One region of the Desulfosporosinus youngiae DSM 17734 genome, then DNA from elsewhere that is predicted to be linked to it. Evidence: riboswitches for the same ligand, from Rfam matches in the RefSeq annotation. Region 1 holds a riboswitch; each other region holds the start of a gene.
What was found. A riboswitch is a leader RNA that binds a small molecule or an ion and turns the genes downstream of it on or off. The one in region 1 is predicted to bind molybdenum cofactor.
Positions count from the first base shown of each region.

Region 2: it holds a riboswitch for molybdenum cofactor, as region 1 does, so the genes downstream of both, DESYODRAFT_RS12680 (class I SAM-dependent methyltransferase) here and DESYODRAFT_RS16760 (molybdopterin molybdotransferase MoeA) in region 1, are expected to answer to the same signal.
Region 3: it holds a riboswitch for molybdenum cofactor, as region 1 does, so the genes downstream of both, DESYODRAFT_RS17610 (hypothetical protein) here and DESYODRAFT_RS16760 (molybdopterin molybdotransferase MoeA) in region 1, are expected to answer to the same signal.
Region 4: it holds a riboswitch for molybdenum cofactor, as region 1 does, so the genes downstream of both, DESYODRAFT_RS09310 (molybdopterin molybdotransferase MoeA) here and DESYODRAFT_RS16760 (molybdopterin molybdotransferase MoeA) in region 1, are expected to answer to the same signal.

Region 1 is NZ_CM001441.1:3,572,288-3,580,027, reverse strand. It holds gene DESYODRAFT_RS16785 (Uma2 family endonuclease) at 276-842, opposite strand; gene DESYODRAFT_RS16780 (hypothetical protein) at 892-1,461, opposite strand; gene DESYODRAFT_RS16775 (hypothetical protein) at 1,589-1,831, shown strand; gene DESYODRAFT_RS16770 (ABC transporter ATP-binding protein) at 1,926-2,810, shown strand; gene DESYODRAFT_RS16765 (ABC transporter permease subunit) at 2,810-3,610, shown strand; molybdenum cofactor riboswitch at 4,106-4,240, shown strand; gene DESYODRAFT_RS16760 (molybdopterin molybdotransferase MoeA) at 4,437-5,732, shown strand; gene DESYODRAFT_RS16755 (radical SAM protein) at 6,204-7,208, shown strand; gene DESYODRAFT_RS16750 (choloylglycine hydrolase family protein) at 7,189-7,740, opposite strand, start outside.
Region 2 is NZ_CM001441.1:2,748,650-2,756,389, forward strand. It holds gene DESYODRAFT_RS12665 (ABC transporter ATP-binding protein) at 1-748, shown strand, start outside; gene DESYODRAFT_RS12670 (hypothetical protein) at 738-1,781, shown strand; gene DESYODRAFT_RS12675 (helix-turn-helix transcriptional regulator) at 2,178-3,137, opposite strand; molybdenum cofactor riboswitch at 3,298-3,427, shown strand; gene DESYODRAFT_RS12680 (class I SAM-dependent methyltransferase) at 3,531-4,568, shown strand; gene DESYODRAFT_RS12685 (FecCD family ABC transporter permease) at 4,601-5,623, shown strand; gene DESYODRAFT_RS12690 (ABC transporter ATP-binding protein) at 5,623-6,420, shown strand; gene DESYODRAFT_RS12695 (ABC transporter substrate-binding protein) at 6,441-7,514, shown strand.
Region 3 is NZ_CM001441.1:3,766,349-3,774,088, forward strand. It holds gene DESYODRAFT_RS17590 (DUF4183 domain-containing protein) at 1-2,464, shown strand, start outside; gene DESYODRAFT_RS17595 (hypothetical protein) at 2,519-2,884, shown strand; gene DESYODRAFT_RS17600 (hypothetical protein) at 2,932-3,789, shown strand; partial or broken gene DESYODRAFT_RS27480 (LbetaH domain-containing protein) at 3,809-4,011, opposite strand; molybdenum cofactor riboswitch at 4,547-4,680, shown strand; gene DESYODRAFT_RS17610 (hypothetical protein) at 4,779-6,317, shown strand; partial or broken gene DESYODRAFT_RS27485 (DUF3102 domain-containing protein) at 6,521-6,631, opposite strand; gene DESYODRAFT_RS17615 (hypothetical protein) at 6,722-7,246, opposite strand; gene DESYODRAFT_RS17620 (aminotransferase class V-fold PLP-dependent enzyme) at 7,464-7,740, opposite strand, start outside.
Region 4 is NZ_CM001441.1:1,986,829-1,994,568, reverse strand. It holds gene DESYODRAFT_RS09315 (FecCD family ABC transporter permease) at 1-434, opposite strand, end outside; gene DESYODRAFT_RS09310 (molybdopterin molybdotransferase MoeA) at 559-1,854, opposite strand; molybdenum cofactor riboswitch at 1,945-2,081, opposite strand; gene hydA (dihydropyrimidinase) at 2,348-3,739, opposite strand; gene DESYODRAFT_RS09300 (hypothetical protein) at 4,000-4,209, opposite strand; gene DESYODRAFT_RS09295 (sporulation initiation factor Spo0A C-terminal domain-containing protein) at 4,215-4,430, opposite strand; gene DESYODRAFT_RS09290 (helix-turn-helix domain-containing protein) at 4,582-4,890, shown strand; gene DESYODRAFT_RS09285 (hypothetical protein) at 5,571-6,164, opposite strand; gene DESYODRAFT_RS28100 (hypothetical protein) at 6,371-6,664, opposite strand; gene DESYODRAFT_RS09280 (hypothetical protein) at 6,642-6,995, opposite strand; gene DESYODRAFT_RS09275 (IS5 family transposase) at 7,286-7,740, opposite strand, start outside.

The DNA.
Region 1 (7,740 bases):
ACTTGGCATGCGGTTCAAAGTGGGACGGGTATTTATCTTGCCAAGTTGATGCGGAAAATATTACTTTTACAGTCAAGTTTCCCATAAATATAAGAAAAACTTAAGAAGTTCATAAGATGCATTGGGGGGGGGCGATTAGGGCAGGAACCGATGGAAGAACCGATCAGGCGCTTCTGGGAGGCCGAAGGAAAGAGAGGGGGTTAACAAAAGGGCTCGTACCAAGAATCTTACGCGCGTAAGATTCTTGGTACGAGCCTGGGAGAAAGATCTCATTGTTAAGCAAACACTGAATTCAAATCGATTTCGAGGTCAGGAAAGATCGATAGTGTTGGTTTATCTTCGTCCGTATACATTTCAGGTCTGCCATATCGGGCGTTCGGTTGCAATAAAAATACGCTTACAATCTTCTGATCCGGTTCTAATATCCAGTATTCTTTAACGCCTGCTTCTTCATACTTGTTAAATTTAAATACTTTGTCTATCTTTGCAGTTGACGGGGACAATATTTCTATTATCAAGTCAGGAGTTCCTTTACAACCCCTTTTATCAAGCTTAGAGCTATCGCAGACAATGGTAATATCCGGTTCAACGACATTTTTAACATCATTATCATTATCTTCAACATCAAGTCTCACGCAGAACGGGGCATGATAAACTTTACAAGATTTACCTTGCAGATAATTTGCAAACTGCCTGTACAGTTCGCCGGAAATTTCTTGATGAATTCTTGAAGGTGCAGATTGCATATAAGCTATACCGTCAAGAACCTCCCATCTTTCGTCCTCATTCCAGGTCAAGTAATCGGCGTATGAATAATTTCGCTCTTGTCGTGGCAATGGCATATTAAACACGCTCCTTATGTATCCATTTGATTATACCATTTTCTGCCGATCAGGAATAGTTTGAAATTTGCGGATGCTTTGGCCTGAAATGCTCATTTTTACGCATGAGCATTCTTTTAACGATTAAAGGAATATGGAGAGCAAAAAATTCAGAAACAGACAGATTTGAAATATAACCAGCTACATCGAAGAATTTGTTCATGGTTCCTAAGCTATACCAAACTCCAGCGAGAAAATTAATGATCATAAGAAAAATAACGATACCCGTAATATTAGTCCAGACAAAACCTCTTTTATTCCTAGTTAAGAACAAATGAATTAGTAAAAATATAATAATTAAGCAAGTTGCTATAATAGAAATCATCGCGAAAGAATCGAACTTCTCAATAGCCCATGTTACAAAGTCGGAATCAAATTCCCGCCTGCTTGCCGTTTTATTTAAACTTGCAATGAAGCGTGGCCGGGTTGTTATTATACCTGCTATCCCCACGAGAGAAAGAACTGATGATAGCAGGATATAACACTTATTCAGCACATTACTTTTTCCGAAACTCATAAGACAATTGCTTATGACAATGATTATTACTACTATTGCAACTGGCGATATAGAGATAGCCATTATGCACCTCAAGCAAAGATTATTGTATTATTATACCATAGCAATATAAATCTTCCCAGATCTGGGGTACGTCCCTCAGTATTCCAGAATTATCGAGATATAGTTGGCCTGCCGGAAGAAGAATCTATTGCCTTTAATTGGCAAGGCTGGAAAGGCCGAACACTGCCGACAACAAAGAATTGCCGGCGGTGTTCGGCTTTTCTGTTTTTGGAAAATGATTGGTGCTTGGTATCTGTTTTCTAATGCGGATAACAGAATCAAAGGAAATAAATGTGGAATAACTATAAAGGATAGGGACACAAGTACGGAAAAAGAAAATCGGCCGGTTCCGCTCCGACCTCCGGCGACGGCACGGTCTACTGAAATCTGAATGCCGACGGCATCAACATATAGGTGCCAAGGGCTATGAAAATGGCTCAGTTTAAACTGTTGAAAAGCGCATTTCACAAGGAGGAAGATGGGCAATGGGCATAATTGAAATCAAAAACCTGACAAGAGACTATGGGAACGGGCGAGGTGTGTTCGACCTCTCTTTCTCTGTGGAAAAAGGCGAGGTGTTCGGCTTTCTCGGTCCCAACGGAGCCGGAAAAACCTCAACAATCCGGCATCTGATGGGATTTTTGCAGCCGGAAAAAGGAAGCTGCGCCATTAACGGTTTGGACTGTTGGCATGACAGTGCGGCCATTCAGAAAAATCTTGGCTATATTCCTGGGGAGATCAATTTTTTTGAAGATATGAGCGGTACGGATTTTTTGCGATTTACCGAAAAATACCGGGGGTTGAAGAAGAGCGATCGCATAAAAGAACTGCTCGACCGTTTTGAGCTTGACGCGCGCGGCAAGCTCAAAAAAATGAGTAAAGGGATGAAGCAGAAAGTGGGCATTGTCGCCGCTTTTATGCACGACCCGGAGGTCCTGATTCTCGACGAACCGACCAGCGGCCTTGATCCGCTCATGCAAAACCGATTCATAGAACTGATCCTGGAGGAGAAGGCGAAGGGCAAAACCATCCTCATGTCCTCGCATATGTTTGAGGAAGTAGAACGTACCTGCCACCGGGTATCGATCATCAAAGACGGTCGTTTGGCCGCCGTGGACAGCGTGGAGACACTGAAAGCGGCGCAGGTCAAAAAATATATTGTAACCTTTGCAAACGCTAAAGCTGCGGAGGAGTTTTGTGCGGAAAATCTCACAACCGAGCTGTTGACCCATCACCGCGCCGCCGTCACGGTGCAGCACAATATCCGCGAATTTATTGCGGTATTGAACCGTTATCCCGTCGTCAACCTGTCCGCTTCCAGTCAGAGCCTTGAGGAAATCTTTATGCAGTATTACGGAGGTGTCCAATAATGTTGAATTTTACATTATACAAATATGGGATGAAAGGCAGCTGGAAAATGCTGCTGATCTTTGCGGCTGTGTTAACCATGTATGTTTCCATAATCATTTCAATGTTTGACCCGGAAATGATGAGCCTCTTGGATGATTATGCCAAAGCAATGCCGGAAATTATGGCTGCGGTCGGCATGACGGCGGGTGCCGCCACCATGATCGGATTTATGTCCTCGTATTTGTACGGTTTTATTTTGTTGATATTTCCTATGGTTTTTTCCATACTTTGCGCCAACAGGCTAATCGCCCGCCATGTGGACAGGGGCTCCATGACCTATCTTCTGGCCGCGCCGGTAAAACGCCGGACGGTCGTATTTACGCAGATGAAAGTAATCGCGACCGGAATTTTTGCCCTTGTCCTGTTTGTCACGGTGCTGGAAATTATCATCTGTGAGGCATCCTTCCCGGGAGAGCTTGAAATCGGGAAGCTGCTGGCGCTCAACGCCGGTCTTTTAAGTTTGCAGTTGTTCATCGGCGGGATATGCTTCCTGTGTTCCTGTATTTTCAGCGACAACCGATACGCTGTGGGCTTGGGCGCGGGAATTCCGGCGCTGGCCTATATCTTGCAGATGCTATCAAATTTTAACGAAAAACTTGAAAATATAAAGTACGCCACCTTCTTCACGTTATTTGACACTAATGGGATAATCGCGGGAGAAGCCGGGGCGATTGCGGGGATGATCGTGTTGTTTGCCGGGGCGGTTGTGTTGTTTACCGCAGCGATCGTTATTTTTTCCAAAAAGGATTTACATATCTGAGCCGACCTTAAGCAATTACGGTTTTTTAACAGAATGCAAGGAACATGTCCTATACAGCATTTTATAGACATCTTAAATAAGTCAACTATGAGTCAAATTCGTCACTAGTGACGAATTTCGGAAAATACTATTTAAATTCCTGACCAAATATAGGAGGGACAGAGTTATAATATAGTTGGAAGCAAGGCCTGTTGAAGATAACCTGATTAATCTGGTGCGAATGTACAGTGAACATTTAAAGAGATGAGTGTGACCATCAAATAGCATGAAAATATCCTTCTGCGCGGATTAAACGCAAGGAGGATATTTTTTCTGGCGGGGCAGTCCCTCGCCCGAGGCGACTTTAGGATTCATGTGGTAATATAACATAAAACAAAAATCACGCTATTTATATTTTTATTAGTTTATGTTATGTTATGTAGTGTAGTCAATCAAGATAAACCTTAGGAGAGCAAAGTCTTACTGTTTGGAGATACGCGGAAGGAAGTCTTAATAATTAAATATTGAATCCGAGCTTTTTATTCTAAAGGAAGCTTCCCATGAATACTAAGCCTAAACCGGAGGGTTTACGGGGTTAGACAGGAAACAGTCTGGCCTTCACTTGTGAGAAGGATGATGCTTAAAAACAGAGAAATCTGTTTTTAAAAAGCATGCTCTTTAACCGGCTGGTTTAGTTCCTGATCCAGCCGGTTTTTCTATTGCGTATCCTGCCTGAACAAGAGCAGGTGAGTTCCCTGGGCGCTCCCGGACTGTCGGATGGGATTGCCCAGACAGTGCGGGAAAGCCGGATAAAAGTAAGAGACTATTTGCTAAAAGGAGAGGAATTATGGAAAACCATCAGCAAGACAAAATTATCTGTTCCTCCGCAACCTGTACCGGCTGTGCTACACGCTGTCACCGGCAGCAGAAAGCCCCCCTTTCCCGGGATGAGGCTCTGACCATTCTCTTTGAACGGGTCAGGTTTGATCTGGCCAAGGAGTTTGTGCCGCTGAGTCAGGCTTTGGGTCGGGTGACGGCGGAACCAACCTATGCGGCCTTCTCTGTACCTCCTGCTGATACCGCCCAGCATGATGGAATCATGGTGAATTGGGAAGAGGTTAAAGAGCTGCTTGCCGGCGGCTGCCGGGTGCTGTCGGAAAATCAATTTCGCCTTCGGGTTATGGGGTCGGTGCTGGAAGAGCCCTTTGACACCGTGATTCCCCTGGAACAGGTCAGCCATTTGGCTGACGGCAGAGCGGAAATCAGGGCCTTGCCCTACCAGGGACAAGGTATAGGACGGGCCGGGGCCAGTATCCGGGAGGGAGAGCGGGTTGTCCCCGCCAATTACCGCCTGACCCCGGCTAATCTGGCTATCCTGCGTTTTGCCGGAGTGGAGAGGGTGCCGGTCTGGAAAAAACCCAAAGCTGCCGTGATTCCCGTGGGCGGCGACTTGGTGGGGCCCGGCTGTCGGCCGGGTCCGGGACAGGTAGTGGAAGCGGACAGCATTCTCGTGGAAGGGATTCTCCGGGAATGCGGCGGGGAAGCCTGGACAGAACCGGTGGCAGGGGATAGCGAAGAGCTGATCTGTCAGGCGATTCTCCGGGCCCTTCCCCACTGTGATTTTCTGATTTTGATCGGCGGCTTGGGCCGCAGCGGAGCCAAGTATGGGGACTATACCGCCCAGGCCGTTGAGAAGCTGGGCAGAATTCTGGCTCAGGGCATGGGCTTTGGACCTGGCGGGAAAGCCATGCTGCTGGGGGAAATCCAGGAAAAATGCGTAGTGGGGATTCCGGCACCTCCTCATGCGGCCCTGACTCAGTCCGAGCAATACCTGCCGGCGATTATGGAACGCTTTCTTCACTGCCCCTGCTATGAGCGGCCGGAGATCAAAGCCCGCTTGCACACAGATTACCAGAGCGGAGTCCGTTCCGGTTATCATCCTCATGTAGCTCTCAGCTGGACGGAGGAGGGCTATGAGATTGTCCCTGTTCGGATGGGGGACACGGTAGATTGTTTTGTCAATGCCACGGGGATTCTGATAGAGGAGGCGGAAGACCGCCTGATGAAAAAAGGGGAGCCGGCCACGGTGCAATTGCTCTGGGGGGAGAAGACGGTCCGCCGGCGCAGCCGCCAATCCGATTAAAGGCTTCTTTCCGGGCGTGACCGGGAAGCCGGCGGAAATATTAAGATCCTTGATACCCGTGAAAAATTATACCCAAATTGAATTGTAAATCATTATTTTTGTGACTAATCAGGTACTCAGTTAATTAACCACAGATTACACAGATTAACACAGAATAAATATATTTTGGCTCTAAACTACAAATTGCTTGTAACGCAATTGATATTCGCCAAAGCTGATAAAAGGCCGATTTGATCCTGTAGCTTTGAGATAATTAATAATTATCGCTTTCATTGACTCGCATCTTCGCCATTTTTTTATACTTAATCCTTCTTAATCTGTGAAATCTGTGTTAATCTGTGGTTTCTCTTATCGTTCTTTTTATGTGTAATCTGTGGTTCCCCGGTCAGAATTCCCCAAGGCGTTTCTTCTTGTAGGTATAAAAAATGCGGGATTTTAGGTTAAGATTTCTTTAGGAAAAGAGGGAAAAAGATGGATTTTAAGTTAACAGGAGAGCAGGAGTTAACCCGGGAGCAAGCTCTTTTTGTTTTGGAAAAGGCCCGGAATCCGGAGCAGGCCTATGAATTATTTGCTTTGGCCTCGCAAATCCGGGACAGGGTATCCGGCAAAGCCCTGTGGTGGTCCTCGGGATCAGGGGGAATTTTTCCCTGCCGGGTCAAACCCCGCTGTTCCTATTGTACCTTTTATACGGAAACTATGTTTCCCACGGATGTTTTGCTTAAGGGCCTGGAGTGCATTGAAGGCCTGGGGATTCAGCAGTTCCATATCAGCGGGGGAACAGACCTGAAGGAAGGGTACGACGAACAGCTGCTGGAGCTGGTGCGGAAGATTAAAGCCCATTCGGGACTGAAGCTGGAAATCAATCTGGGACCCTCCTTTCAGAAAGAAACGATCCTGGAATTAAAGAAACTGGGTATTGACAGCATTACCAGCTCTTTGGAATCCAACGCTCCGGAGGTCTTCGCCGCCGCCAAGCCCGGAGACAGTCTGGGGCGGTGGCGTGAACTGCTGCAATTCTGTGAAGAGGCGGATATACCCAGCCGCTCAATGATGCTGCTGGGCCTTGGCGAAACGGATGAAGACCGAATTGACCATCTGTTTTTTATGAAGCAGTTCCGAAATCTCTATCAGCTGCGTCTATCCCGCTTTATGCCCTTCCCGGGAACTCCGTATCAGGACAGACCCCGCTGTTCACCTTGGGAAACTGCTTTGATCACAGCTATGGCGCGTATTCTGCTGCCCAATACGGAGATCTGCCTGGCGGCAGGCAACAGCACGGATGACATACCTCTTTGGTATCTGGCGGGGGGTGGCAATCAATTGCTTGGGGTATCCATTGCCCGAAAAGCACCGCCAAGGGCTTCGGATATAGATATTTATGAGATCGGTGAAGGCGCTTATGTAGTGGATAAGCGCAGGCAGATAGAAAGGGTGTTGGCAGGGATGAATCTGGAGGTTACAGCTTTTCGAAGGTAGCCGGGCGCACCAGCTTTCCGAGGGACACAGGAACCTTGGCTTCGGCTTCAGCCCTGGAAAGCTTAGCGGTAAAAACCTGACTGTTTTCGTAGGTTCGGACAAAGTATTCGCAGGTTGCGGTATTCATAAAAACCGTGTACTGGGTGTAATCGTACGTGCCCCGCGACGTCAGGACAACTCCCTGGGGAATGGAGACACCCTCCAGAATATGAAATCCTGTCACGACTGCTTCCTGCCGGTTTTGAGGAATTGGGACATGGGTTTTCTGAAAAACAGTCCGCACAAACCGGGCAGGAGGCGTATAACCGCCTGGAAGCACCTCTGTGCCGCCGCCCTGGCCAAAGGGCGTCAGCACAAGCTCTCCCCAGGTTATTCCTTCCGGTTGGTGCGGTGCAGCCCGCATATAATTGCGCAGATTTTCCATATGCCACTCAAAAGTAGGACTGTTGGACAGAACCCCGACATGGTTGGCCAGCAAATGCATGCCGTTTTTTGTCTGTTCTACGGTCAGGCACTGTCCTTTTTTATCACA
Region 2 (7,740 bases), 820 kb from region 1:
GAATGTGGAATTCGGCCTGCGCGTGAGGGGGATTTCGAAGAGCTTAAGGCGGCAAAAAGCCATGAGTTTGCTGGAAAGGGTTGAAATGATCGGTTTTGAGAAACGACGAGTTAATGCCCTCTCCGGAGGCCAGAAACAACGGGTTGCCTTGGCGCGGGCGATTGCAGCCGAACCTTCTATTCTGCTGCTGGACGAACCATTTACCAGCCTGGATGTGCTTACTAAAGAAAAAATGATCGAATTGGTCCTCCGTCTCCATCAGGAGTTAACCATGACAACGGTTATGGTTACCCATGATCAACGGGATGCGCTGCTGATGTCCGCCCGGATTGCGGTTATGTCCGATGGACAGATTCTTCAGTATGACTTCGCCAAGAGGGTTTATGAAGCTCCGGCATCTCCTTATATTGCCGATTATTTTGGCAAAACCAATTATCTGGAAGGGACGGTTGCAGGAGGAATGTTTCGGAGCATGTTGGGTGAGTTCCCCGCGTCCTTGCCGGATGGACCTTACCGGATGATGCTTAGGCCCAATCATCTCCGGATTTTAACGAAACCGGGTGATTTTCAAATCTTAGCGGTCAGCTTTTTAGGAGATTGGTATAATGTTCTGCTCCGTTATCAGGATCAGGATTTTTGGGTGACAGCGGGTCCTGAAGTCGAGCTGACTGTCGGGGATCTGGTTAATCTGGAAATTGATTTTTCTAAAGGGGTATTCTACAAAAGGGAGATAAAAAATGCAATTTAATCAACGACTGATAGAAATCCTGGATAAAGTTCAGAATTATGAAAGCCTGACGAAAGAAGACTGTCTCCACTTGCTTAATTTCAAGGAAACATCCTTGGAAGCCTCAATGATCAGGACGGTGGCGGACCATCTTTCCAGGCAAAAGTCGGAAAATTCCGGAGTGATTATCGGGCAGATTGGGGTCGAAGTCTCGGAATGCGAGGGGAACTGCCGGTTCTGTGTTTTCGGAAAAGGGCATACTCAGTTTTCTCCAAGAAGGACAACGGATGAAGAGATTGCCTTGAAAGCACAAGAATTCGCGGGTCAAGGGGACTTGTATGGACTGTTCCTGATGACAATGCACTCCTATAACCTGGATGTCGTTTTAAATTCAGTTGAGATTGTCAAAAAGAATATCCCTGATCATACGCAGATCTGGGTGAATATCGGGGATGCCGATATCAAGACTTGGCAAGAATTAAAAAAAGCAGGTGTAAGAGGGGCTTATCATGTTAATCGCCTGAGGGAAGGCATCGATACAGATCTCAGTCCGAAGGTCAGGCGTTCGACCATGGAAGCCATTGTTGCCGCCGGCCTCGATTTATATACCTGCTGCGAACCCATTGGACCAGAGCACTCCAATGAAGAAATTATTGATAATTTCTTCATTGGAATTGAACTTGGCTGTTTTCAACATGCGGCTATGCGAAGGATAGCTGTACCGGGTGTTCCATTGTCTGTCCATGGACAAATTACGGAATTGAGACTGGCCCAGATTGTGGCGGTCATTACTTTAGCCACTTTAAATCTGAAGAGTTTGCGTTATATGTCCGTACATGAGCCTAACCAAGCGGGGTTATTAGCAGGAGCTAATGTTCTAACCGCTGAAAGCGGGGCCAACCCCCGGGATAATAACCTCGAAACCTCTAAAGGCAGGGGAGCTTCCATGGCAGAATGCCGAAAAATGCTCTTTGAGGCCGGATTTACCAGTCTTCGTCGGGGAGACGAGTCGATGGTCCCGCTTAATCTGGAAAATCTCATGCCGACAGATTAAGCAAATAAGTGTTGTTGTATTTAAGGATACACCCAGCCACAGGTTCACATCAGGTACTGCCCTGAGGTTTGGCACGAAAATGTCCGGTACGATAGTCTCCAGCGGAGAGTATCGCCGAAGCCGTGATCCCTTAAGGAATCCCTACCGGCGTAGGATACAGTTTCGCCGAAGCGGCTATCTCCAAAGAATACTTATCCGCTGAAGGTAACTCCCGCGCCGGTGAGTGGGCGAGCCTCGGAGTGCTGAGTTAACGGATGTGGGAGAAGCTGCCCGACCCAAAGGACCTATTTTCACTCATCAGTGGTGCCGCAAAGCGGCATGTGGGTCTGATAGTGCAAGAAAAGGCAACGGAGCCAGTTTGATTAAACTGACTTCGCTGCCTTTTTTAAGGCGTTCCTAGATTTCGGCCATGATCTCTCCCATACTAGATATGTCATACCCCCCAATTCCTATCACCTCATTGCGAAAAGAGGGGGATTTTAAGATACTCATTAAAGCCTGGAAATGTGTCCGCTCCAGATCTTCCTGGCGAATTACCAGATCATAGCGTTCTTTATGCAGCGGGATAAAATCAAGATTGACAAATTGCATGGCAACCTTTTCAATTCCTAAACCAACGTCTGCTTCACCGCGGGCGACTTTACTCGCTACGGCAAGGTGGGTCATTTCTTCCTCTCCATAACCAACAATATCCCGACTGCGAATCCCTAGAATCCTTAGCTGTTCATCTAACAGCACTCTTGCCCCGGACCCTCTTTCGCGGTTAATAAAACGAACCTTTGGTTTAGTCAGGTCACTCCAGGTGGTTACATTTTTGGGGTTACCTTTGGCAACATAAAAACCTTCCATTCGATAAACCAAATTTATGATATAGGTTGGGTGACCTGGCAACAGTCTGCGCACATAGGGAAGGTTATAGTCGTTGGTATCGCTGTCCCATAGGTGTGCAGTAACTGCATTGGCATGGCCGCGGTATAGGGCCATCAGCCCATCGATGCTGCCGATATAGCGGCGCAGGAAATGAACTTGCGGAAATTGTCTTTCCAGATAGCGGGTCAGAATGTCCAAGAGGATATCTTGCCCACAGATGACTAAGCCTTCATCCGAAGAAGGATTGTGGCTGAATCCCTGGGTTGGTGCAAAGGAGGGGGATGGGGTTGTTGCGGGGGAATCTAAGGGGGCGAGCCCTTTGGATTTTCGTTTGTAGCTCTCAATATCAGCACTCTCTATACGAACCTTGCGACCAACATGGTAAGCCATGAGCTCACCCCGCTTTATGAGCTCATACACTGTGAACTTGGAAATCCTAAGGATTTCTGCGACTTCTTCAGGCGTATAGGAAACATCATTAGCCATAGCGAACCTCCAGAAATTATTTATGAATATTATAATAATTAATCTTATATTGCCTATTTATTATAACATATTGTATAATGGCAATGAAGTTTGGTTTTGTTATGTCTAGTTAGTTTACGTTAGCTAGTACACACGCCGAACCTATTATATTTAAAAACTTAATCAATCATATCTCCGAGCCTGATCAACCTAACGAGAAATCTATGGTTGCCGGCCAGGGCTTTAAGCCCTCAGGGCGTAACCGGAAACGGGTATGCCTTCACATTTGAAAAGGAGGTGGCAGGCCTGGTAAGGTTTTATTTGGCGTGGCTCCACTTTCTTTGAGTGGGGCCATTTTGTACCCGTTGAGCGGTAATCGAAAATAAGTTTTATGTGGTGAAAGAGGGTTTAAGGATGGCAGTTGATAAGTTGGCAGATACGCAAATCCCCGAGGGACTGGAGGTCATTGAAAATTATATCAAGGCCTATAAATCGTTCCAGATATTAAAAACGGCCATCGATTCAAGATTGTTTGACTGGCTTGAGAAAATAGGGGGGAGTACGAGAGAGGAAATATCTCAGGGGGTCAAATTGCATGGCCTTTTCATGAAGGGATTTTTACAGTCACTTATTGAAATGGGCTTTCTCGTGCAATCAGGCAATCAATACAGGAATTCCGGTATTACAAGCACCCTGCTGACCCGTGATAAAGAGACATACCAGTGGTTAAGTTTAACCGCCGGCTTTGATTGGAAAGACTTGCTACCCCTCTTTCGTTCTAAAAACCCGGTGCTGGAATTGCGTTACGATAATGTTTTTCCCGAATATATTCAGGCCATGGCCAAACGTCCGTTAACAGGGGAACTTCAGGCTCTTACGCGTCACGTAGTAAACTGGCCCGGGTTCCGACAAAGCCAAAGGATCTTAGATATAGGCGGCTCCTTTGGACTATTCACTCTTGCCCTGTGCCAGGAAAATATCAATTTAGAGGGCTTGATTATTGAGGAACCGCTTCGGGTCGCCCATACTGCCAGGCTGATTGAGGATCAGGGTTTAGCAGACAGAGTTAAGGTCCATGAGGTTGATGATCTTCTGGAAATCAATCCGGAGCCTGATTTCGATGTGATTCTTATGGCCCACAAACTCTATGCTTATCGCCAGCAACTATCGCCCATGTTCTTGAAAATGTCCAATCTTTTAAAGCCAGGCGGACTGTTGGTTTCCAATCATTGGTTCTGTGGTCCGGGCTGCGAAGCTGAAGCCGACGGAATCAATGAACTGGACAAGGCCATACACAGCTTAGGGCATCCCATCTGTCATGTGGAAACCTTCGGCCGGTTTTTTAATGAGGCGGGAATTAAGCTGTTCAGCAGAGCTGATCTACCTGGCACGTATGGTGTATCTAAGCTGCACCTGGGCCAAAAGATGGAGAGGGTGCAAATAGATGTGTAAATGGATAGATAAGATGAAGGAGAAGTTCACCCTTGAGACTTAAGAGCAATGACTACTTTAGATTGAAAATAATTGCGCTGGTCTGCTTTACCATAGCGTTGTTTTTTGGATCGTTTTTGGTTGGACGATTTGCAATATCCCCCCTAACGGTTTTGCACATCATCCTTTCTAAATTCGCCGATATACCGCAGTACTGGGACACTACCCTCGATACGGTTGTTATGCAGGTGCGTCTGCCCAGGATTGTGCTTGGAATTTTAGTCGGGGGAGCTCTCTCGGTTGCCGGAGCTTCATATCAGACGCTGTTTAAAAATCCGATGGTATCTCCCGATATTTTAGGGGTTTCGGCAGGAGCAGCCTTTGGTGCGGCGCTGGCCATGATCAACAATGCCTCTTGGTGGCAGATCCAGCTGCTGGCTTTTCTTTTTGGGATTATCGCCGTAGCGGCCGCCTATACGATTGCTTATGTATTTGGAGGGAATACAATTACCGTGCTCATTTTGGCGGGGATTGTTGTTTCGAGCTTGTTTCAGTCGTTGCTCTCCATTGTAAAAACCCTGGCCGATACAGATAACGCGCTGCCGACCATTACTTATTGGCTGATGGGCAGTTTGGGCAAGGGCAAAAACGAGGATGTCTTAGTCATGCTGCCGACTCTGGCCCTATCCCTTTTCATGATCTATATTTTTCGCAGTCAGATCAATGTGTTGGCGGCGGGAGAAGATGAGGCGCGCACGATGGGAGTCAATGTTCCTTTGGTGAAGCTGGTAGTTGTTATCAGTTCGACGCTGATGACGGTCTCGGCAGTCAGTATTTGCGGGATTGTCGGCTGGGTTGGCATGGTCGTGCCGCATATTGCCCGAATGCTTACCGGAGCAAGTTTTTCTAAGCTGGCGGTTACTTCGTTTTTCATTGGCGGAACATTTTTGCTGATAATCGACAATGTTATTCGGGGGATCGAAGGGGTTGAACTGCCGCTTGGCGTGCTCACTGCTTTGGTTGGCACTCCAGTCTTCGTGCTATTGCTGTCCAGAGTCAGGAAAGGGTGGTCGTAGTGTTAACGGTGAAAGGGCTAAGTTTTTATTATCACCCGGACAGGATGATTTTGAAGGATATTTCCTTTACGTTGGCCAGTCATGACATTTTGTGCCTGCTTGGTCCCAACGGAACGGGCAAGACAACCCTGATTCGCTGCCTGCTTTCCCTTAATAAGATGAAGAGCGGAAGCATTGAGCTTGACGGGCAGGACTTAAAAAAATTATCCGCCAAAAACAGAGCGAAATTGATGGCCTATGTTCCCCAGGCTACAACCATGGCTTTCCCCTATGAAGCCAGAGAGGTCGTGCTTATGGGGCGTGTGACTCATCTGGCAACCGGTGGCAGTCCGACGAATAAGGACTGGGAGCTTGCTGATGAAGCCATGGAGCGGCTGGGAATTCTGCATATGAGCCGGTATTTGTTCAGTGAAATGAGCGGCGGCGAAAAACAGATGGTCTTGTTGGCCAGAGCCCTGACACAGCAGGCCAAAATTATGATTATGGATGAGCCGACCGCTAATCTCGATTACAGCAACCAGGTAAAAATGCTTCAAGTGATCAGGACTTTGGCCGGGCAAGGCTACTCAATTTTAATGACCTCGCACTTTCCCGACCATGCCTTCCTGGCCTGCAATAAGGCGGTTCTCATGCGCGATGGATTATTCATGGCGCAAGGACTCCCGGAGGATGTCGTAACGACCGAAAACCTGTCAAGGCTTTATGCCACACCTGTTTGCGTAACAACAGCAACCCTACACCCGCGGGACGAAGTAACCAAAGTATGTATCCCAATCATGAATCAAAACATCATATGAACGAAAAGGAGAAACGAAAAATGAAATCAACTAAAAAAATCCTGGCCCTGGTACTCCTGACTTTCTTTGTATTAGCCAGCTTGGCAGGATGCGGGCAGCAAGCGCCAAACGGGACAAATCCGCCCGAAAAGACCGCTGTTACTCAGACCGAGCGTACCGTAGTCGATATGGCAGGAAGGTCTGTCAAGATCCCTGCCGAGATCAAAAGCATTGCCACCTTTGGCTCTATCGGAGTGCTTAACGCCTTTGTAGAGACTTTAGGCGAGGGCAGCAAAATCGTCAATGAGGGAACGGCTTCTTTCACAAAAAGCGAACGATGGAATAAATATCAATACCTGTTTGCTCCGCAGCTGAAAAATGCTCCCGTACTTCAGGATGCCAACGGCGAGATTGTGATGGAAAAAGTTTTACAGATGAAGCCTGATCTATGCCTGGTTATGACCAAAGAAATGGCCGAACAGCTTGCCGCACAGGGGCAGAACGTTATTTACCTGTCCTGGGCCAAACAGGAAGATGTTAAGGCATGCATTACGCTGCTTGGCGAAGTGCTCAATAAGCAAGACGTTGCCAAGGACTACCTGGCCTATTTTGATAAAATTGTAGCGAAGGCGCAGGATCTGACCAAAAACCTCAAAGAAGCAGACAAGAAAAAAGTTGTCTACGGCAACCCAATCACCTATTCACAGCCTCATATTATTGCCGAATGGTGGATCAAAACCGCGGGCGGCATTAGTGTGACTGATAACGGCAGAACCACTGAAACTCTGACATACACATTGGAAGATCTGCTGAAATGGAGTCCTGATGTCATGTTGCTTTCAGACGTGGCACTCAAAAAAGATGTCCTGGCCGATAAGCGCTATGCCGATATTTCTGCAGTTAAAAATGGTCAGATCTATACCGTTCCGGGTGTTTCCCATATTTGGGGCAACCGTACGACCGAGCAGCCTCTGACAATTTTATGGACGATGAATAAGCTGTATCCGAATATCATGACGACCGAAGAATTAGGGAAAGAAATTTCCTATTTCTACAGTCACTTTTTCAAATATAATCTAAGTGACGAACAAATCAAGGAGATTATTGGTTCGTAATTATTCAGGTAATCAGCGGACTCGCTAAACTAAAGCCGGACCTCGGGACTTCGGTGACGAAAACTCCCGGTGGATGGTTTCGGCGAGCTGTTCTATCCGAACAGAAACACCAGGCGGCAAAGGTGGACTCTACCGCCTTCGCCGTCTGATTCACATATAGGGAGAGGCGGCCGTCGGTCCTCACGTCTATTCAAATCGTATAATTTGATTTTATGGAAATGTAAGC
Region 3 (7,740 bases), 190 kb from region 1:
TCTATCCCAGGGCCATATTCTTATCAATCATGAACGTATCACCTGGTTTATTGATCAATTAAATCCCAGGGACTCGGCCACTGCCAGCTTTAAAGCAGAGGGTCTGTTTCAGGCCGCCGGTATCCGCTTTCTCAGCAGAGGGTTTGCCGCAGGAAACAGTTCGTCAGGCGCCATAACCACGGATATTGTGGGCGGGGAGGCAATCAAGGTCAGTCGGGGGCTGGAGATTACTCAAACCATTATAGGGGGTCCTGTCCAAGTAAATGCCGGTAAAAGCAACATCTGGAGAGTGGAACTAAAGCTGGCTAATTTGAGTGCTGACAATGCAACGGATATTCTGGTGACCGATGCTTTATTGACGGAGAACACCCATGTTAAAGTGGTCAGTCTCTCCGGGGGTACTGCCCAGGCTATAAATAATGACATTCTTTGGCGTATTGATGAGCTGAAAGCTTTGGAAACGGCCGTTCTCAGCATCGATATCACCGGGTCCTTTGCCCGGGAAGGATTGAGCTCCTTAGGCACTGCATCAGGGATGGGCAATATCCCGGCGGGCAAACTATTCACCAATCGCTCTCAGGACTTTCAAATCGTGGTCTTTCCGGCAGCCAACCCGGCAGAAGAGGGTTTACTGCTGCAGGTCACTGTCTTAAATAACCCTTTAACCTGTTCCTTGGGGATCGCCAAAAAATGGCGTTTCTCTTTAGAAATCACAAACCTTACCTCTGAAGTTATCACTCATATCATCGCAATCGCTTATCTCCTCTTTGATGAAGCCGATGATATCCGAACTGCTTCCGTATCTTCGGGAGAAATCTCCATCTCCCCCGGTACTATTGTCTGGAATCTCGAAGAGCTTTTACCCGGAGAGACCTTACGGGCGGTTTTTGAAGCTGAAGGTATTTTCCGCACTGCCGGACTCCGTTCCCTCTGCAGAGGGATTGCCACGGGATGGAGCTCAAATTCCTGCCTGATATCAGGCATTGCTGCCGGAGCCTCGTTCCGTGTTTTAGAATATGTCAAGGCTTGTGTGATTGTGGACAAAGTTTTTTCCCAGTATCAGCTGAGACATTGTTTTGAAGATATCGTTGTCGATCTTCCCGGCGGCTTTCAGAGTATTCTCTTTAAACCGGGCTTTATTACAGAAAACAGCCTAAAGATAAACGCTATAAAGGATAGGGTTCATTTCAGGCGAGTTCAATTCCTCCTGAAAATACCCTTTGAGATCGTCACTGCCGATAATACCCGAAGCAAAGGCAGCTTACCCGATATCGTCAGCGACATCATTATGTTTATGCCGGAAACCAGAGATGAGTTTTCCTACAGTATTGCCGTGGAAACCCGTTCAAAGCTTCTCAACACTCCCAAAAGCTGTGACGGACGCCTGCATTTTTCTGTCGGTGTCTTTATGCTTATCCGGGCCGTGGGCAAGGTATCCTTACAAATACCCAGCTATGGATTTTTTCCCGAACTGCCTGAGTGGGAAGAGGCCTTTGTTCATGCTGATTTCTATCCGCCGCTGCCTGAGCATTGGCCGCAAAACACCCGTGTAAAGGCAACGGTTAAAGCCCGGGTTACGAGCCGCATCCCCTGTCCCCAAATCTTCGGCAGCCTGACGATTGAAAAATACATTGTCTCAGGACCTCTGGAAGTGCCGCCCCATGGGGTGCTTACCTGGACAACAGAAATCAGAGTATCGAATAATGGCTATGGTCCGGTCAGCAAGGTTCTCCTGACGGATACCTTACTGTTGGATACTTTGCTTAATCTGAATATCCTGAGCCTTTCCCAAGGCACCGTCTCCCCAAAGGGCAGTCAAATTATCTGGGATATCGGGACTTTAAATGCCAATAACACCATTGTTTTGAGCGCGGAAATCACAGGCTCTTTTAAGGCTGAAGATCATCTTCTTAAGGGAGAGAAGTCTCAATACAATGCTATTTCCGATGGAGTCAGGACATCCTTTACGAATGCTGACGAGTTAACTATCTACGGTGATAACGGTATCCCCAATCCTGCTGAAGTCTCTTTCTTTAACCTCTATGTTAATGGGGTACTGCAGCCTCAGATCAATTATACCGTAGCGGAAGGGCTTTTAACTTTAACAACCCAAAGCCCTCCGTCAACGGGAGTGCCCATTATTCTTGAATCCTTAATCATAAAGAATAAAAACGATATCCTTTTGCAGGCGGCAATCTATCAATTCAATGCCTTTGCCGGCGGGGAAAGAGTGTATACGAATGAGGATGAAATAATGATGTATGGAGATGAGGGAATACTTGACCCCCGGCAAACTTCTTATCAAATGCTGTTTATCAATGGAGTTATTCAGCCTGAAAAAAATTATACCCTCCAAAAAGGACTCCTTATCCTGGAAGTTGCGTGCCTGCCAAAGCCTGGAGTACCTATATCCATCCAGTTTGTTTCTTTATCCTCTGCCGGCCTTGGCCTGGTCACGCTATAAACAACGTGTCATATAATTAATTATGATAAAAATATGTGCTATAGGAGTTTTCTTATGGGCGATCAAACCAGACTCATGAGTATTGTTTTAGAAGAGCCCTTGGTTACAAGAGAATATCCGTCCGATATCGTCTTCTTCCGGACATTCACTACCGCTCAAACCAATACAACGATTTGGACACCGGCTTCCGGCCAAAGCATATTCATGACGGCATGGCAGGTTTCTGCCTCTGTTCCGGTGGTCATTCAGCTAAACAGAGGAAGCAACTCTGTTTTCATGTCGATTATGCTTACCAGCAGCCTGGCCACCTGCAGTGAAAGCTTCCTATCCCCTATTCGCTTTAATCCGGATGAAGCGGTGTCTGTTACCACAAGTGCTGCCGGAACCGTCAATGTCACCCTGATAGGGTATGAGTTATAAGGCCAGGCATTCAAGGCCAGGTCAAAAAATCAAAGGAGAGCCGGTTAATGAGCAGTCCTCAGCAAATTCCAGCAGCTATTGAAAAAAACTCAAACCTGATTAAATATGCCAGCTTTGGCGTCCTGACCAGCGGAATAACTCTTTGGACTCCGGAGGCGCAGAAAAGCGTCTGTCTGACAGCAGTGCAAGCATCGGCTTCTCAGGCGGTATCCCTCCTGTTAAGTAATGGAAATAATGATTTCCTTTCCCTCAGAATAACAGAGCCTTTCAGTACGGTAAGTCAAAGTTTTTATTCTCCTTATAATCTCAGTCCAAACACTCCTCTTATGGTAAGAACATCTGATGAGCAAATAAAATGCAATACTTCCGGGGCTGTTACAGCTACTCAGACAGCCTATAACGGCAGGACTGATTTCACCAATGTTAATAATGCCGTGGGACTTCATAATGGCAGCGTTGCCTCTTTAGCCTCAGGCTTGCTTACACAGACCGGAGGAAATATCATCTTAGGGTACAGCCTGCTTCCGGCAATGTCTAATTATTTGGATATTGAGCAGGTTGTTATAAAATTCTACTGCAGACTCAGTCTGACCGTTGCCGTAGGGGTCAGTTCAATGATCTTTTCCTGGCGGCCCAATGCTCAGGCAGCCTGGACCGGACTGGGGCAGGTAAGCCGTTCCTTAATCGGTACTGCCGATTATCTGACAAATCCCCTTGAACAGGATATAACCGCTGCAGTACTGGGGGCACCTGCTCCCTGGGACGTAATAAATAATCTTCAGACATCATTTGTGGGAAGCCATACCGGGCTGGGCCTGGGCAATACGATTCAATTAGATGCTGTAGAGGTTGCAATCTGCACCACCGGCAAAAATCAAATGACACTTTTTGGATATGAAGCTTAATCGCCCTAGGCGGAGGCCTTTTGATTACTTTGCAGGGGTTACCCGCGGCAATTACATTGTCAGGTATATCCTTAGTCACCACACTCCCCACGCCTATCGTCAGGTTATCTCCGATTGTCACTCCCGGGCAGATAATGGTTCCGCCGCCAATCCAAACATTATTTGTCTCTCCGCGGGGTCAGTAGGATGCCCAACCGTATAGATTTGAACATTTGGTCCTAAAAACGCCTGATAGCATTTTCTCTTTTTCACTTTTAACCATATGCTTCACCCCTATTACTGAGTAATAAGGATATTTTTGCTGAAATCCATGGTATTAGAAACCAGGGTTTTCTTGAACATTGATAAATCATTCGATCTTTTGCTAAGTGAAATATCTGCTAAAAAATCCGGATAAATGTCATGGAGTCGGTCAATATAGCGTATTCTTGGCCTTCTTTCCCGCTTTCCATTCCTTCCAGTTTTACGGATCTTCTGACTCAATAAAAATATACCTCTCCAATCTAGTTCTTTAAAAAAGCGTGTTACACGAAAATTAATAAAAACATTGATAAACAGGAATTTTGTGCAGTATAATAACAGAGGAAACGTATAATTCATGTTTACGTAGGTTCGACAATCAGATCCATAAGCCTCATTTTTCTTACCAATATTAAATATAAACAAACAAAGCTATTATCCAACATTTGAATGTTCCCGAGATAATCAGATAACAGTCAATGGTGCTGGTTTTAACGGTAAATTCAAGATTTAAAATTAAAAAACGAATCTCCGAGCCGGGATGAACCTAAAGAGCAATCTATGGACACCGGACAGGGTCTAGAACCCTCGGGGTATACTTGGAAACGGGTATGCCTTCACGTTTTGAAAAGGAGGTGGATTAAAGCCAACTGGATTTAAAATCAGTTATGGCTCCGCTTTCTATTGGCGGAGCCATTTATTTTTTTCGAGTACCAATGCATTTCAAAATTGTTAGGTGGTGAATTTCATTGGCAAGTATAAAAATGAAACAAGTCATGGAATTTTTCTCAGAGAATCATGATATTGACCTAAATGATGCAGAAGAATATTTTATGGCAATTATTTCTGTGGGATTGTCTTTAAATAAGGAAATGAGAAAAGATATAGCTTCCATTTATAATCAGAATAAATTAATGTTCTTTGAAAACGCTAAAAACTTTTCAGGATATAATCATGTCTTACTAAGTAACGGTGACTTGGAACAAGAAATTTATGCTAAAAAAACTTTGGGTATTTTACTAAGCGCCGAACAATCCGAGCTGATAAAAGTGAAGGTCTTACGGCTCATCAAGAAATATTACAAAGATGTATATATTCATGCTCAAAATAATAATTACGATGGATTTAGAAAAAATTTGCCAGCAATAGAAGACACCAATAAAAACCTCAAGTTAACTGAAACGCTGATTGTTTTATATTTTTACACCATGAAACAAATGAATGAAAATTTACTCAACCTGCAAGTTGTGGAAAACGCATTTAATGTGGCAAGTTTGTTTATTAACATTAACCCTATTAATACTGATATTGAAAGTGAATTAAAAAGAGAAAATAGATTAGCCAAAGTAAAACAGATAGTCAAGAATGAACTTGGAGTAATAAAAAATTCCTCAGATATTCTTTATAGTAAGAATAAAGAGATAAAAAATATTGTAAGTTGTTTACGCAATCTCCTTTTAATCCATAAATTAGATGTTGATTCCATTTCTCCTAAGCTTAACCAAAATGATTTAGATAAAGTTATGCTGGCATTTATAAAAACTACGAGAAAATCGGAATTTGATAAAACTCAGGTTGTGCAATCATTCGGTGCCGGATATATTGTAAAAATGCTGCTTAATGAATACTTAAGAGCAAGGGAACTTTATCTTACTTATAGTGATGAAGATGCCCTATATTCCGAATTGAAAGCTCTTAAGGAGAAGTTAGATATTGCATCATCAGAAAAAGACACTGTTGAAATCCAGGCACAAAAACTAAAAAGTGAGATTGAAAATTATGAGTTTAAACTGAAAAATGCCTTATCTGAGCAAAGCAGATTTTATGAAGCACAAATTAATGAGCTAAATAAGAAGATCGATAAACTTAAAATAAACCTAAATACTGAAATGAAAAATAGACAGGAACTTTTTCAACTTCGGGAGTTTTTCATCGATCTTAAAAATGATTATTTACCCACAGAGACTTCATTAGATTTATCGAAGTTTATCACCAATAAGAAGCTCTTAATCATCGGAGGGACCCCAAGTTGGAGAAAACGGTTAAAGGCTAAATTTCCCACAATTCTTACGATAGATGGCTTTAATGACAAGATTGAATTTAGAAGTTTTGGAGAGATAGATTTTGTTCTCTTTTATTCAAAATATATGAGCCACAAAACCTATTATAAAACTGTCGATTTCATAAGAGCAAATGATATTCCGGCAGGTTATATTGGTAAAACAAATATCGATTTAGTCGAATTAGAAATAGCTGAAGAATTAAATAAGAGATTAGCAGCTCATTAGTGGGGGTTTGATCATGATTTCCAAAGTGTATCAATAATTTCGTCCGTAAGGTGCATCCATTTTGTCTATTTTCAGCGTAAACCTATTGCTATATGGGGAGTTATCTATTCAGTGATCATCCATAAAAAAACCGTACACAACCCTTCCTGCACTGGAATACGGCGAATACCCTAAGGGCCTGCTCTTTCTCCTGCATGGCCTGGCTCCCTATCTTTCAAGGCCTGCTGGAGCTCCTGTTTCGTCATGCCGGCCACATCGTTTTGGGCGATGAATTCCTTCCGCTCCTCTTCCGATAATCCCAGAAGGAGTAAACTTAAGTCAATTCACTCAAAAACACCTCAACTTGGCTATTTTCTGTAAATTTTCAGGTAAACCCAGCCCGCATAAGTAGCAGCAACAAACCCTTACTTTGAATCTTTTCTTTGCACTCCAATTGATTGTGTATCTTGTGACGATAGCTCGCTTATCCTCTCATCAATGACACGCTTTCCTTCAATTGAATTTATATACTCTCTGATCTCATCCCTTATAGAATTAGTTTTATCAAATGATGATTTTTTTGTTCTTTCTGTTTTGAACCCAATTAGTGCTATTGCGATACCTAAGCTAACTAATGTAATAGCGTCACTCAATGCATTAACTTGTTTTACAGGAATATTGATTTTCAGATAGGGTAAAACGATTACAGCTATCAGTGAACCCGCAAGGAGGACTGAAGGTAGGTGATTTAATGTTTTATTCAGTTTAACCTCTCTCTTTACTGCTATACCTTCGATGTAGAACTCTATTAGGTCAGATAATATTAGAAAAAACGCTGCAAGCGAAACATATAGCAACCACTTCCCAGTTGCATTTATAAAGGGTGTAAGTCTTAGCACTGATAATAAAATAAAACAAAATCCAGCGAATTTTGTAAACGTTATGGTCAAGCAATGTTTCCCCCTTTATCTTATTGACCTTGGTAATTGAAATAATTGTTTTGGCCACCGACTCGTTTTGACTACAACATCCTTGATGTGCTATTCCTTTACCTCCTTTAGGTTTATATATTATTGTGCATACCCCGGTTTCTTGTACAAGCGTTTAGCTCAAATATAAATTCAATATTTACTGTAATTTTAGAAAGACAGAAAATAATTACAAAGCTCAATCCCCGTTTCGCATGTTACTAATGACTGAAGGAATCGTTTCCAGCAGATAATCCATATCCTCTTCACTGTTATGTTCATTCAGACTAATCCTCAGGCTGCCATAAGCAAGGGACTCCGATGCGCCGGTTGCCAGCAGTATCCGGGAAGGGTTGATGGAGCCTGCAGTGCATGCGCTTGCCGAGCTTGCCAAGATACCTGCCTTGCTTAAGGTGGTTACCAGGGGCTTTTTGTCCATTCCCGCAAAGGCAAACGATGCCATACCGGGCAGGCGG
Region 4 (7,740 bases), 1.6 Mb from region 1:
CCGAAAGACAAAAACACTGCGATGATGCCGAAGAAAAATGAGGTGACTTGAATTTCAAAATAGCTGAAGGAAAACAGGATGGCAACCGCCGCGCCGAAACCCGCCCCGGCCGAGGCTCCCAGCAGATCCGGCGACACCATGGGGTTGCGGAAAATACCCTGATAGGCAGCGCCGGCTACAGACAGCCCGCTGCCGATCAGCACCGCTACCAGAATACGCGGCAGCCGCGCCTGAAAAACCACATTTTTTAAGGTCACATCCACCGTCGACCCGGTAATGGGAGAAAAAAAGGTGGTGATGACTTCTTGGAGGCTCAAGGTATACCGGCCTAAAGTAAAGGAAAACACAATAATAAGGAACAAGACGACGCCCATACCCAGCAAAATCAGCGGCTGCTTGGCCTGCTTTTTGGGCTCCACACGCTTACCTATCAATCTAACTTCTCCTTCAAACTCGTAATCCTATTTAATATTTCGTCAGTAACGATCTCATCATTATTTCTTACCTTTTCCAGAGGATCGGCAATTTTGGGAAAAAATCGTTTTCGGCGGCAAATCACTAAGTATTAGAAGGAATCGTCCGCTCATTGACAAGCAATTTAGCTTTGATCCTCCTGCCTTTCCGGTACTGATCCAGATCGCCTGTAACGGAGACCGAGGCATTGGCCCCGATAAAGTTTTCAACCGTCTCGTCCATACGTCCTACCAGCCCTGCGCTGTATCCGCCAGGGGTCCCGCGCACATGAACGCGCGGCTCCCAAATACTGGACCCGCCGCCCCGCGGGGGAAAATCATCCTCCAAAACCGCCTCTATCACCGGCCGTTCATACAAAAGGCAGCCCATGTACCATTCAATAACCGGCGGCAGGAAATATTCCGTCATAATGATAGCAGCGTGAGGCGGGCCGGGAATGCCCAGCAGCGGTTTCCCCTCAATTTGTGCCAAGAGCAGATTTTTGCCGCCGGGACTAAGCTGCACCCCATGACAGGCAATTTGTCCCATTTTCCGTACGGCCTCAAGAGTGTAGTCTTCGTAGTTGGCTTCCCCTTTACCAACGCCCCCGATTACCACTAAAATGTCGCAGCCCGGCAGCGCCTTTTGAATGGCCGCCTCGATAGCTTCTCCCCCATCGGCCACAATGGGGAAAACCGTGCTTTGGACGCCGCACTGGGCAGCGATGGCTTGGATATAGACGCTGTCACTCTCAATGCACTGACCCGCCGCAGGTACGGTGCCCGGCGGCACCAGATCATCCCCTATGGGAATAATGGAAATTTTAGGCCGGCATTTCACGGAAACCAAGGTGTGGCCGGTGTACTGCATGAGGGCCAGATGAGAGGGGGACAGCTTTTCGCCGGCACCGGCCAGTTGTTCCCCCTGCCCCACATAGGTACCCTTGATTTTGACACTTTGATACTGCACCGGAAGTTCCAGCAAGGTGGCCGTTCCGTCGGAGTTGATTTTGCACTGCTCTCCATGGACAATAGAGTCAAATTCCTCCGGTAGGGCGGACCCCATGGGGCAGTGGTGAAAATCCCCGGGCTGTAAAATTCGCCTTCCCGTCTCAAAGGCAGCTTTGCTCTTTTCAAAATGGATCGCAATACCATCATGCGCGGCGCAAGTGGCCACTGGTACACCCACTTTGGCGAAAACATCTTCGGCCAGCACCCGGCCCAATCCCTGCGCCAGAGGGATGCACTCCGCCTTCTCTCCGCGCAGGGGTATTTTCCCCAGCCAAAGTTCCAGTGCTTCGTCTACCGTAGGCACAGGAACGATCTTTTTTACGCAATGACAGGAGCAGTCGTTGCATACCTCTGTGCAGGGTTTGGGTGGTATGATTACACTTTTTTCCATGAAGAACCTAAAACTCCTTTCTGACGCAAAGTGATAATAAAAATAAAAAAAACTTCACTGAAAAGCAGTGAAGTTTTTTTTCATACGAAATAAACCCCCACGTTCACTCCTTTTCAAAGTCGGAAGGCATATTCGTTTCCAAACATACCCTGAGAACATTATCTGTTCTGGCCGGTGTCCATGGGCGAAACCTTTAGGACCATCCCGGCTTGGAGTAACTATGTTGTTTGTAACTACTATGTAACATAGACTTATAAACATCGTAACATAGACTTATAAACATCATGAAACATAGACCTATATAAATACTATATCATAAACTTTTGCACCATTCTATAACGTAAACTAACAAAACACAACAGGAACAAAAACACTTTTAATTTTTTCCTAACAACGCGATGGATTTGTAAATATCCGGATTGTGCCTTACAGTTAGCCAGCATAACGTCACATATATACCTGCATTCTTTAGGAAGTTGGGCTAATTGAATGTCTATCTTATATTTCTGAGTATAGGCAGGTTTCGTTTGATGAATTTTCCCGATCCTTTTTCCCCTAAAAAGCATCCTTCCTTGGCGACGATTTTTCCACGGGATATTGTCATATATGGATAGCCTCGTAGAGAGATACCCTCATAAGGGGTATAATCAACATTTTCATGCAGCATGCCGTGGGTAAGAGTCAGTTCGACTGAGGGATCAACAATCAAAATATCGCCGTCACTGCCTTTTTCCAAGGTTCCTTTACGGGGATATAACCCGAATAATTTCGCCGGATTTGTTGACGTGATCTCTACATAGCGCTGCGCATCAATTCTTCCCGCCGACACACCTTCCGAGAACAAAAGTGCCATGCGCGGCTCGACTCCAGGTGCCCCGTTAGGTGTCTTGGCAAAATTGTCCTTTCCTAATTGTTTTTCACCTTTCAGGAAAAATGGGCAGTGGTCCGTTGCAACGGTTTGAATGCTGCCATCCTGCAGACCCAGCCACAGAGCCTGGTTGTCCTTCGTCGTGCGGAGCGGGGGACTCATAATATATTTCAGACCGGCATCGCCGGGTTCGCGGTAGCGGCTTTCATCTAAGACTAGATATTGAGGGCAGGTTTCGGCAAAAAGGTTTTTCTGCCCCCTCTGCCGTGCCTGACGGATATAATCCAAGCCCATTTCACAAGACAAATGTACAATGTACAGCGGCGCGTCGTCCGCCACATGAGCAAAAAGAATCAGACGGTTTATTGCTTCCGCCTCACTTTCTACCGGATGGCTTACCGCATGGTAGATTGGTGAAGTTTTTCCCTGTTCGATTAATAACTCTTTCAGACAACCCACCATATCATGGTTTTCAGGATGAACCGTCAGCATAATTCCCAATTCTTTTGCTTTTCTCATGAGCAGGAAAAATTCCCGGTCCGTTAGTTTCTGCCCGTAGGTAAGGTAAAACTTGTGGCTGGTAATCCCTTCGCCAACAAGCTCCTCTACTTCCTTCAAAATAGCGTCATCCACATGTCCAATGACCCCATGGAATGAATAGTCAATGACCGCTTTACCTTCGGCAAGGGTGTGATAATGGTCCAATTGATGCCGGATACTGCAGCCTTCAGGGCCAAAGGCCAAGTGGTCAACAATGGTTGTGGTGCCGCCGCATGCGGCCGCCACTGTTCCGGTATAAAAATCATCGGTAGCCCGTGCGATTCCCACATCTAAATCCATGTGCGTGTGCACATCAATTCCGCCGGGCATGACCAGCATGCCCCCGGCGTTAACAATTTCCTCGTTGCTTTCCGGTATAAGATTGGCTGCTATTTCTGTAATAATGCCGTCCTTAATTCGCAAATCAGCTTTTATTGAAGATTTGTCTGTAATAATGGTTCCATTTTGGATTAGCAATTTTCAGTACCTCCGTATAATTGGATTTTAATTCTGCCTGCACAAGTTTAAGCAGAAGTTTGAATCTTAGCATATTCCTCTCTTCCTGATTTTTCATATTGTATATAGTAATTTTAGCGACACATGATGTCAAGTAAGCAGCTTAAGTCGGGCGGCCGCCGATTCATTGCTCCCCCTTTTGGCAGCTCTTCAATTTGAACTTTCCTAAATGCAGCGTACGCTCCGGTATCCGGCGAAGGCGAGAAGTCCCTCTATCCTGCTTATCCGAGAATCATACGCGCGTACAAATCTCGGACAGGCCGGGCTAGGCTCCCCGCAAAAGCTAAACGTATGTCACGGCCGCGGACCAAAACCTTCTCTGAAAAGGATTCGGCACTCCAGGATGGGAATTCCTGAGCACCGAACTCTGCATTGCCCGAGCCGGCCCACTCTTCCAATGCCATCTCATCACCAGTATGCCAGGTCTTCATAATACCTATCTTTTTATTTTATGGGCTAATGATTTTATAAACTCTTCTGTAGTAGGGATTCCAGCCTTACTCGATATACTTTCCTGAATAATCTTTTCACTCTCTGATTTATCAATTTTTTTGTAGACATGGTCAATAGCCGCTTGCATTTCTCTTTTAACTTCAGCAACAGTTACGCCATGCTCTTTGGCAATTTTTCGATATATATTTCTCATATTCATGTTAGCTTACCACCTTTCACACCATTTAACATTGTACTTCTTTTATTTTGCAACTTCATAAATTGTATGTCAACCAAAATAAGACTTTAGATGTTGCGAATAACAAGTTATTAAAATGTACAATATTGTATACAAGGCGGTGATCACCAATATGTATGAGAAATATTTATCCGAGCGAATTGCAAAACTGAGAACAATGAAAAAAGTTTCCGCTCGTGATATGAGTCTTTCCATTGGACAAAATGAGAATTATATTAATCATATTGAGAATGGGAAATCCATGCCCTCTATGCAAGTATTCTTTTATATCTGTGAGTACTTCAACATCTCCCCTAAGGAATTCTTTGATGAGGGGACAAGCAATCCTCCTTTAATAAAAGCGGTCATTGACGACTTAAATCGATTGGACGAAAAGCAAATAACGAACATTCACGAGCTAATCAAAGGGTTAAAAAAGTAGTCTTATAACATCGTTGGCCTCATTACTTTAGGTCAACAGACCTCTACACAGTCTCCAGTTTAAAAAATCGACGATTTTGAGATGACTAAAATATTAGTCAGACCTCAAAACCGCCGATTTTTTAATCAACTCATTTAAGCTGCTGGTGATTCCGGAAAAAATCCTGCTAAAGATCTGATTCTGGATGAATGGCTCATTCGCTGCCTCACCCCGCAGGAGTCCTATGATCTATTGGAAATTGTGGAGGCTACTCCATGATGATTTCCAGAGCTGATTTAGATAGCACTTATGCTGAGTAGTTCCGAGGCTCTCATCATGCAGAGCAGGCGAAACAGGAAATCCTGGCTTATTCTCTGAAGAACCGGATGAGCTGCATTGTTGGACAGACAGGACATCTATGAGCAGTCAAGAAAGATCATTGCACACTGGGCTAACGATCTGCTTATAAAACATTTACGGTCTGTCGGAGGGTGCTCCCATCTTCCGGCAGACTGAGTTCGGAGTACGGCTCGTCCTTGGAGGTGTGGCTCTTGCTCCGGCATGGTGGCTACTTTACCGTGCAGATGTGGCTCTCAGGCTTACGCTTGAATTACAAAATCAATTGGACAAAAAGCAAATAACAAACATTCACGAGCCTCCAGTTTAAAAATTGACTCATTTAGTGAATATACTCCGGGTTATTAATTCAAGCCCTTATCTTTTAAAATAACTGACTGCCCTTTATAATCCATCATTTTTCTTGCGCTTTTTCTGTATGATTGAAAAGTGGAATATAGAAAGGAATAATAAAATATTGGAACCCCAATACCTAAATACATTAGAACGTCTCCACATTGTAATTCAATTGAAAACATATTAATATTATTATTAATCGAAGAATTATTATTAACATAAACTCCTAAAATAAAAATAAGTAAAGGAATGGGAGAAAAATATTTTAATAAATCTAATTTTGTTTTTTGAATTTCAGTCAAGGTCTCTGCCCAAATAGCAAGTTGTTCCATTTTAGCATAAGATTGTTCTTCACTATAAATAAAATCAAAGTGATTTGAAAAATCTTTTAGCTCCCTATATCTTCTGTAGCCGAGATAAAGAACAATTAAAAAATAGATAGTCCAACAATAACTTGTAAAAATAATTTCACTTAATTTAGGAAAAAACTCTTTGCCAATAAAATAAACCATAATTATTAAAATAAAATTCGAAATTATATGATAAAATGCTTGTCTGATAAAATATTTGTTCTCCATTCTATCCAAATTAGGGTTTCGCATAAATCGATAATACTCCGTCCTTAATAATAATATAGAGCTCAAAATTTCTTAACTTCCCTAAACTATTCCACATTCTTTGAAATTTCCTGCAAAAATATAAAACCTTCCTCTATTACCCATAAGAAATCTTGGCGATTTAATAAAAGTTGTGCAAAATATAAAAACTATATAGATAAAGTACAAACCTATTCCTCAAATCCATAATTTTAAACCTTTAGCGTCCGGCAGTTCTCTGTAACAGTTCTAACCGTCGGGGTTGAAACACCGTCTTTAATTTCCGTATTAACCTCTAGCGTAATCTCAACCTTGCTTCCATTAATAGCAGTCAAATGGCTTATAACTTCGTCAACAAGCCTACTGACCTCACGATTAATCCGCGTATTATCAAGCGTTGCCGACATATAGAAGCGTTTGTTTTTGGGTCGGACCGGTGTGGGTTGCGTTCCCGAGGTAATCACTTGAGTCTCAGTACGGTACTCAGGGAGCTGTCTCTTTACCATCCGGTTGAACCGGCACGGTTGAGCTTCCATAGGTAGTCACTGGGATTGCACCGACTTGGATTTCTGCTTTAGTTCTTTCTTTTGCTTCCTGTTCAATCTGCGCTTCTGCAATTGCTACTTTGACCAATAAACAATTACGATCAATTACGCCAATATACTGATTGAATTTAAGGTCCAAATAGCGTCCCTCACTTACCCCTTCGGCTAGTGCAAAATATTCCATTGAGTTCAGTCCGCTGCGTACCGCTTCTTCCAAAACTGCATAGGAAGAAAGACGCGGGAGATAACAATAGGTACAAAGGTAATCCCTTAATGTCTTTCGTGCTGCCAACGGTTATTCTTTCAAGCGGGGCCACCCCATTCCCTCCCCATCTGAGTTTTATCTTTTTGAATTTTTTCCTGTTATCTTGACAAATAAACATCTACTTTTTATCCTAATATAAACTCTGTTATATCGTCTACCCAAACATGCAATAAGCTCAGACAAAATAATAGAATTACTCGAATTTATTCAACTAAACCTTCTTGACTGATTTCAACCTTCTTTTTTGCTTTTACCATTCTGATCCTTTCTTAACGCCTAATTAGGGCTTGCTAACCGAATCCTTTTTATTCGTTCGATTACGCAAATACACCAATATCTGTAATTTGAAAATACCTCTTCAAAATTTGGACAAAAAGAACTCTGAGCTTATGCTCCAAGTTCATGACAAAGAATTGCATGCTAATCATGCACTCTGCTGTTTCTTTCAACTTAGCATAAACACGATCAAGGCCATATTTCCTTTTACCTTCGCCAAACTTGCCTTCTACCGCATTACGCATCTTGGCATCCATCCGTTCAATGGCCTTCTCTACTTTTTTCAGGGCATCTCCTGAGGGCCTGCCTAGTTTGGGACCGCTGAGCCGGATGTTGTGGTTTTTGCAATACGCCAGATTTTTGCGGTTACGGTATATCTTGTCGGCCAGCACCGCCTCAGGATAGCATCCAGTACGGGCTCTGTAACGCTCTACGCTATCTATCAATGTTTCTGCTTCATTAAACGCGTCCCAAGACAATTTTTCGATGCGGCAGA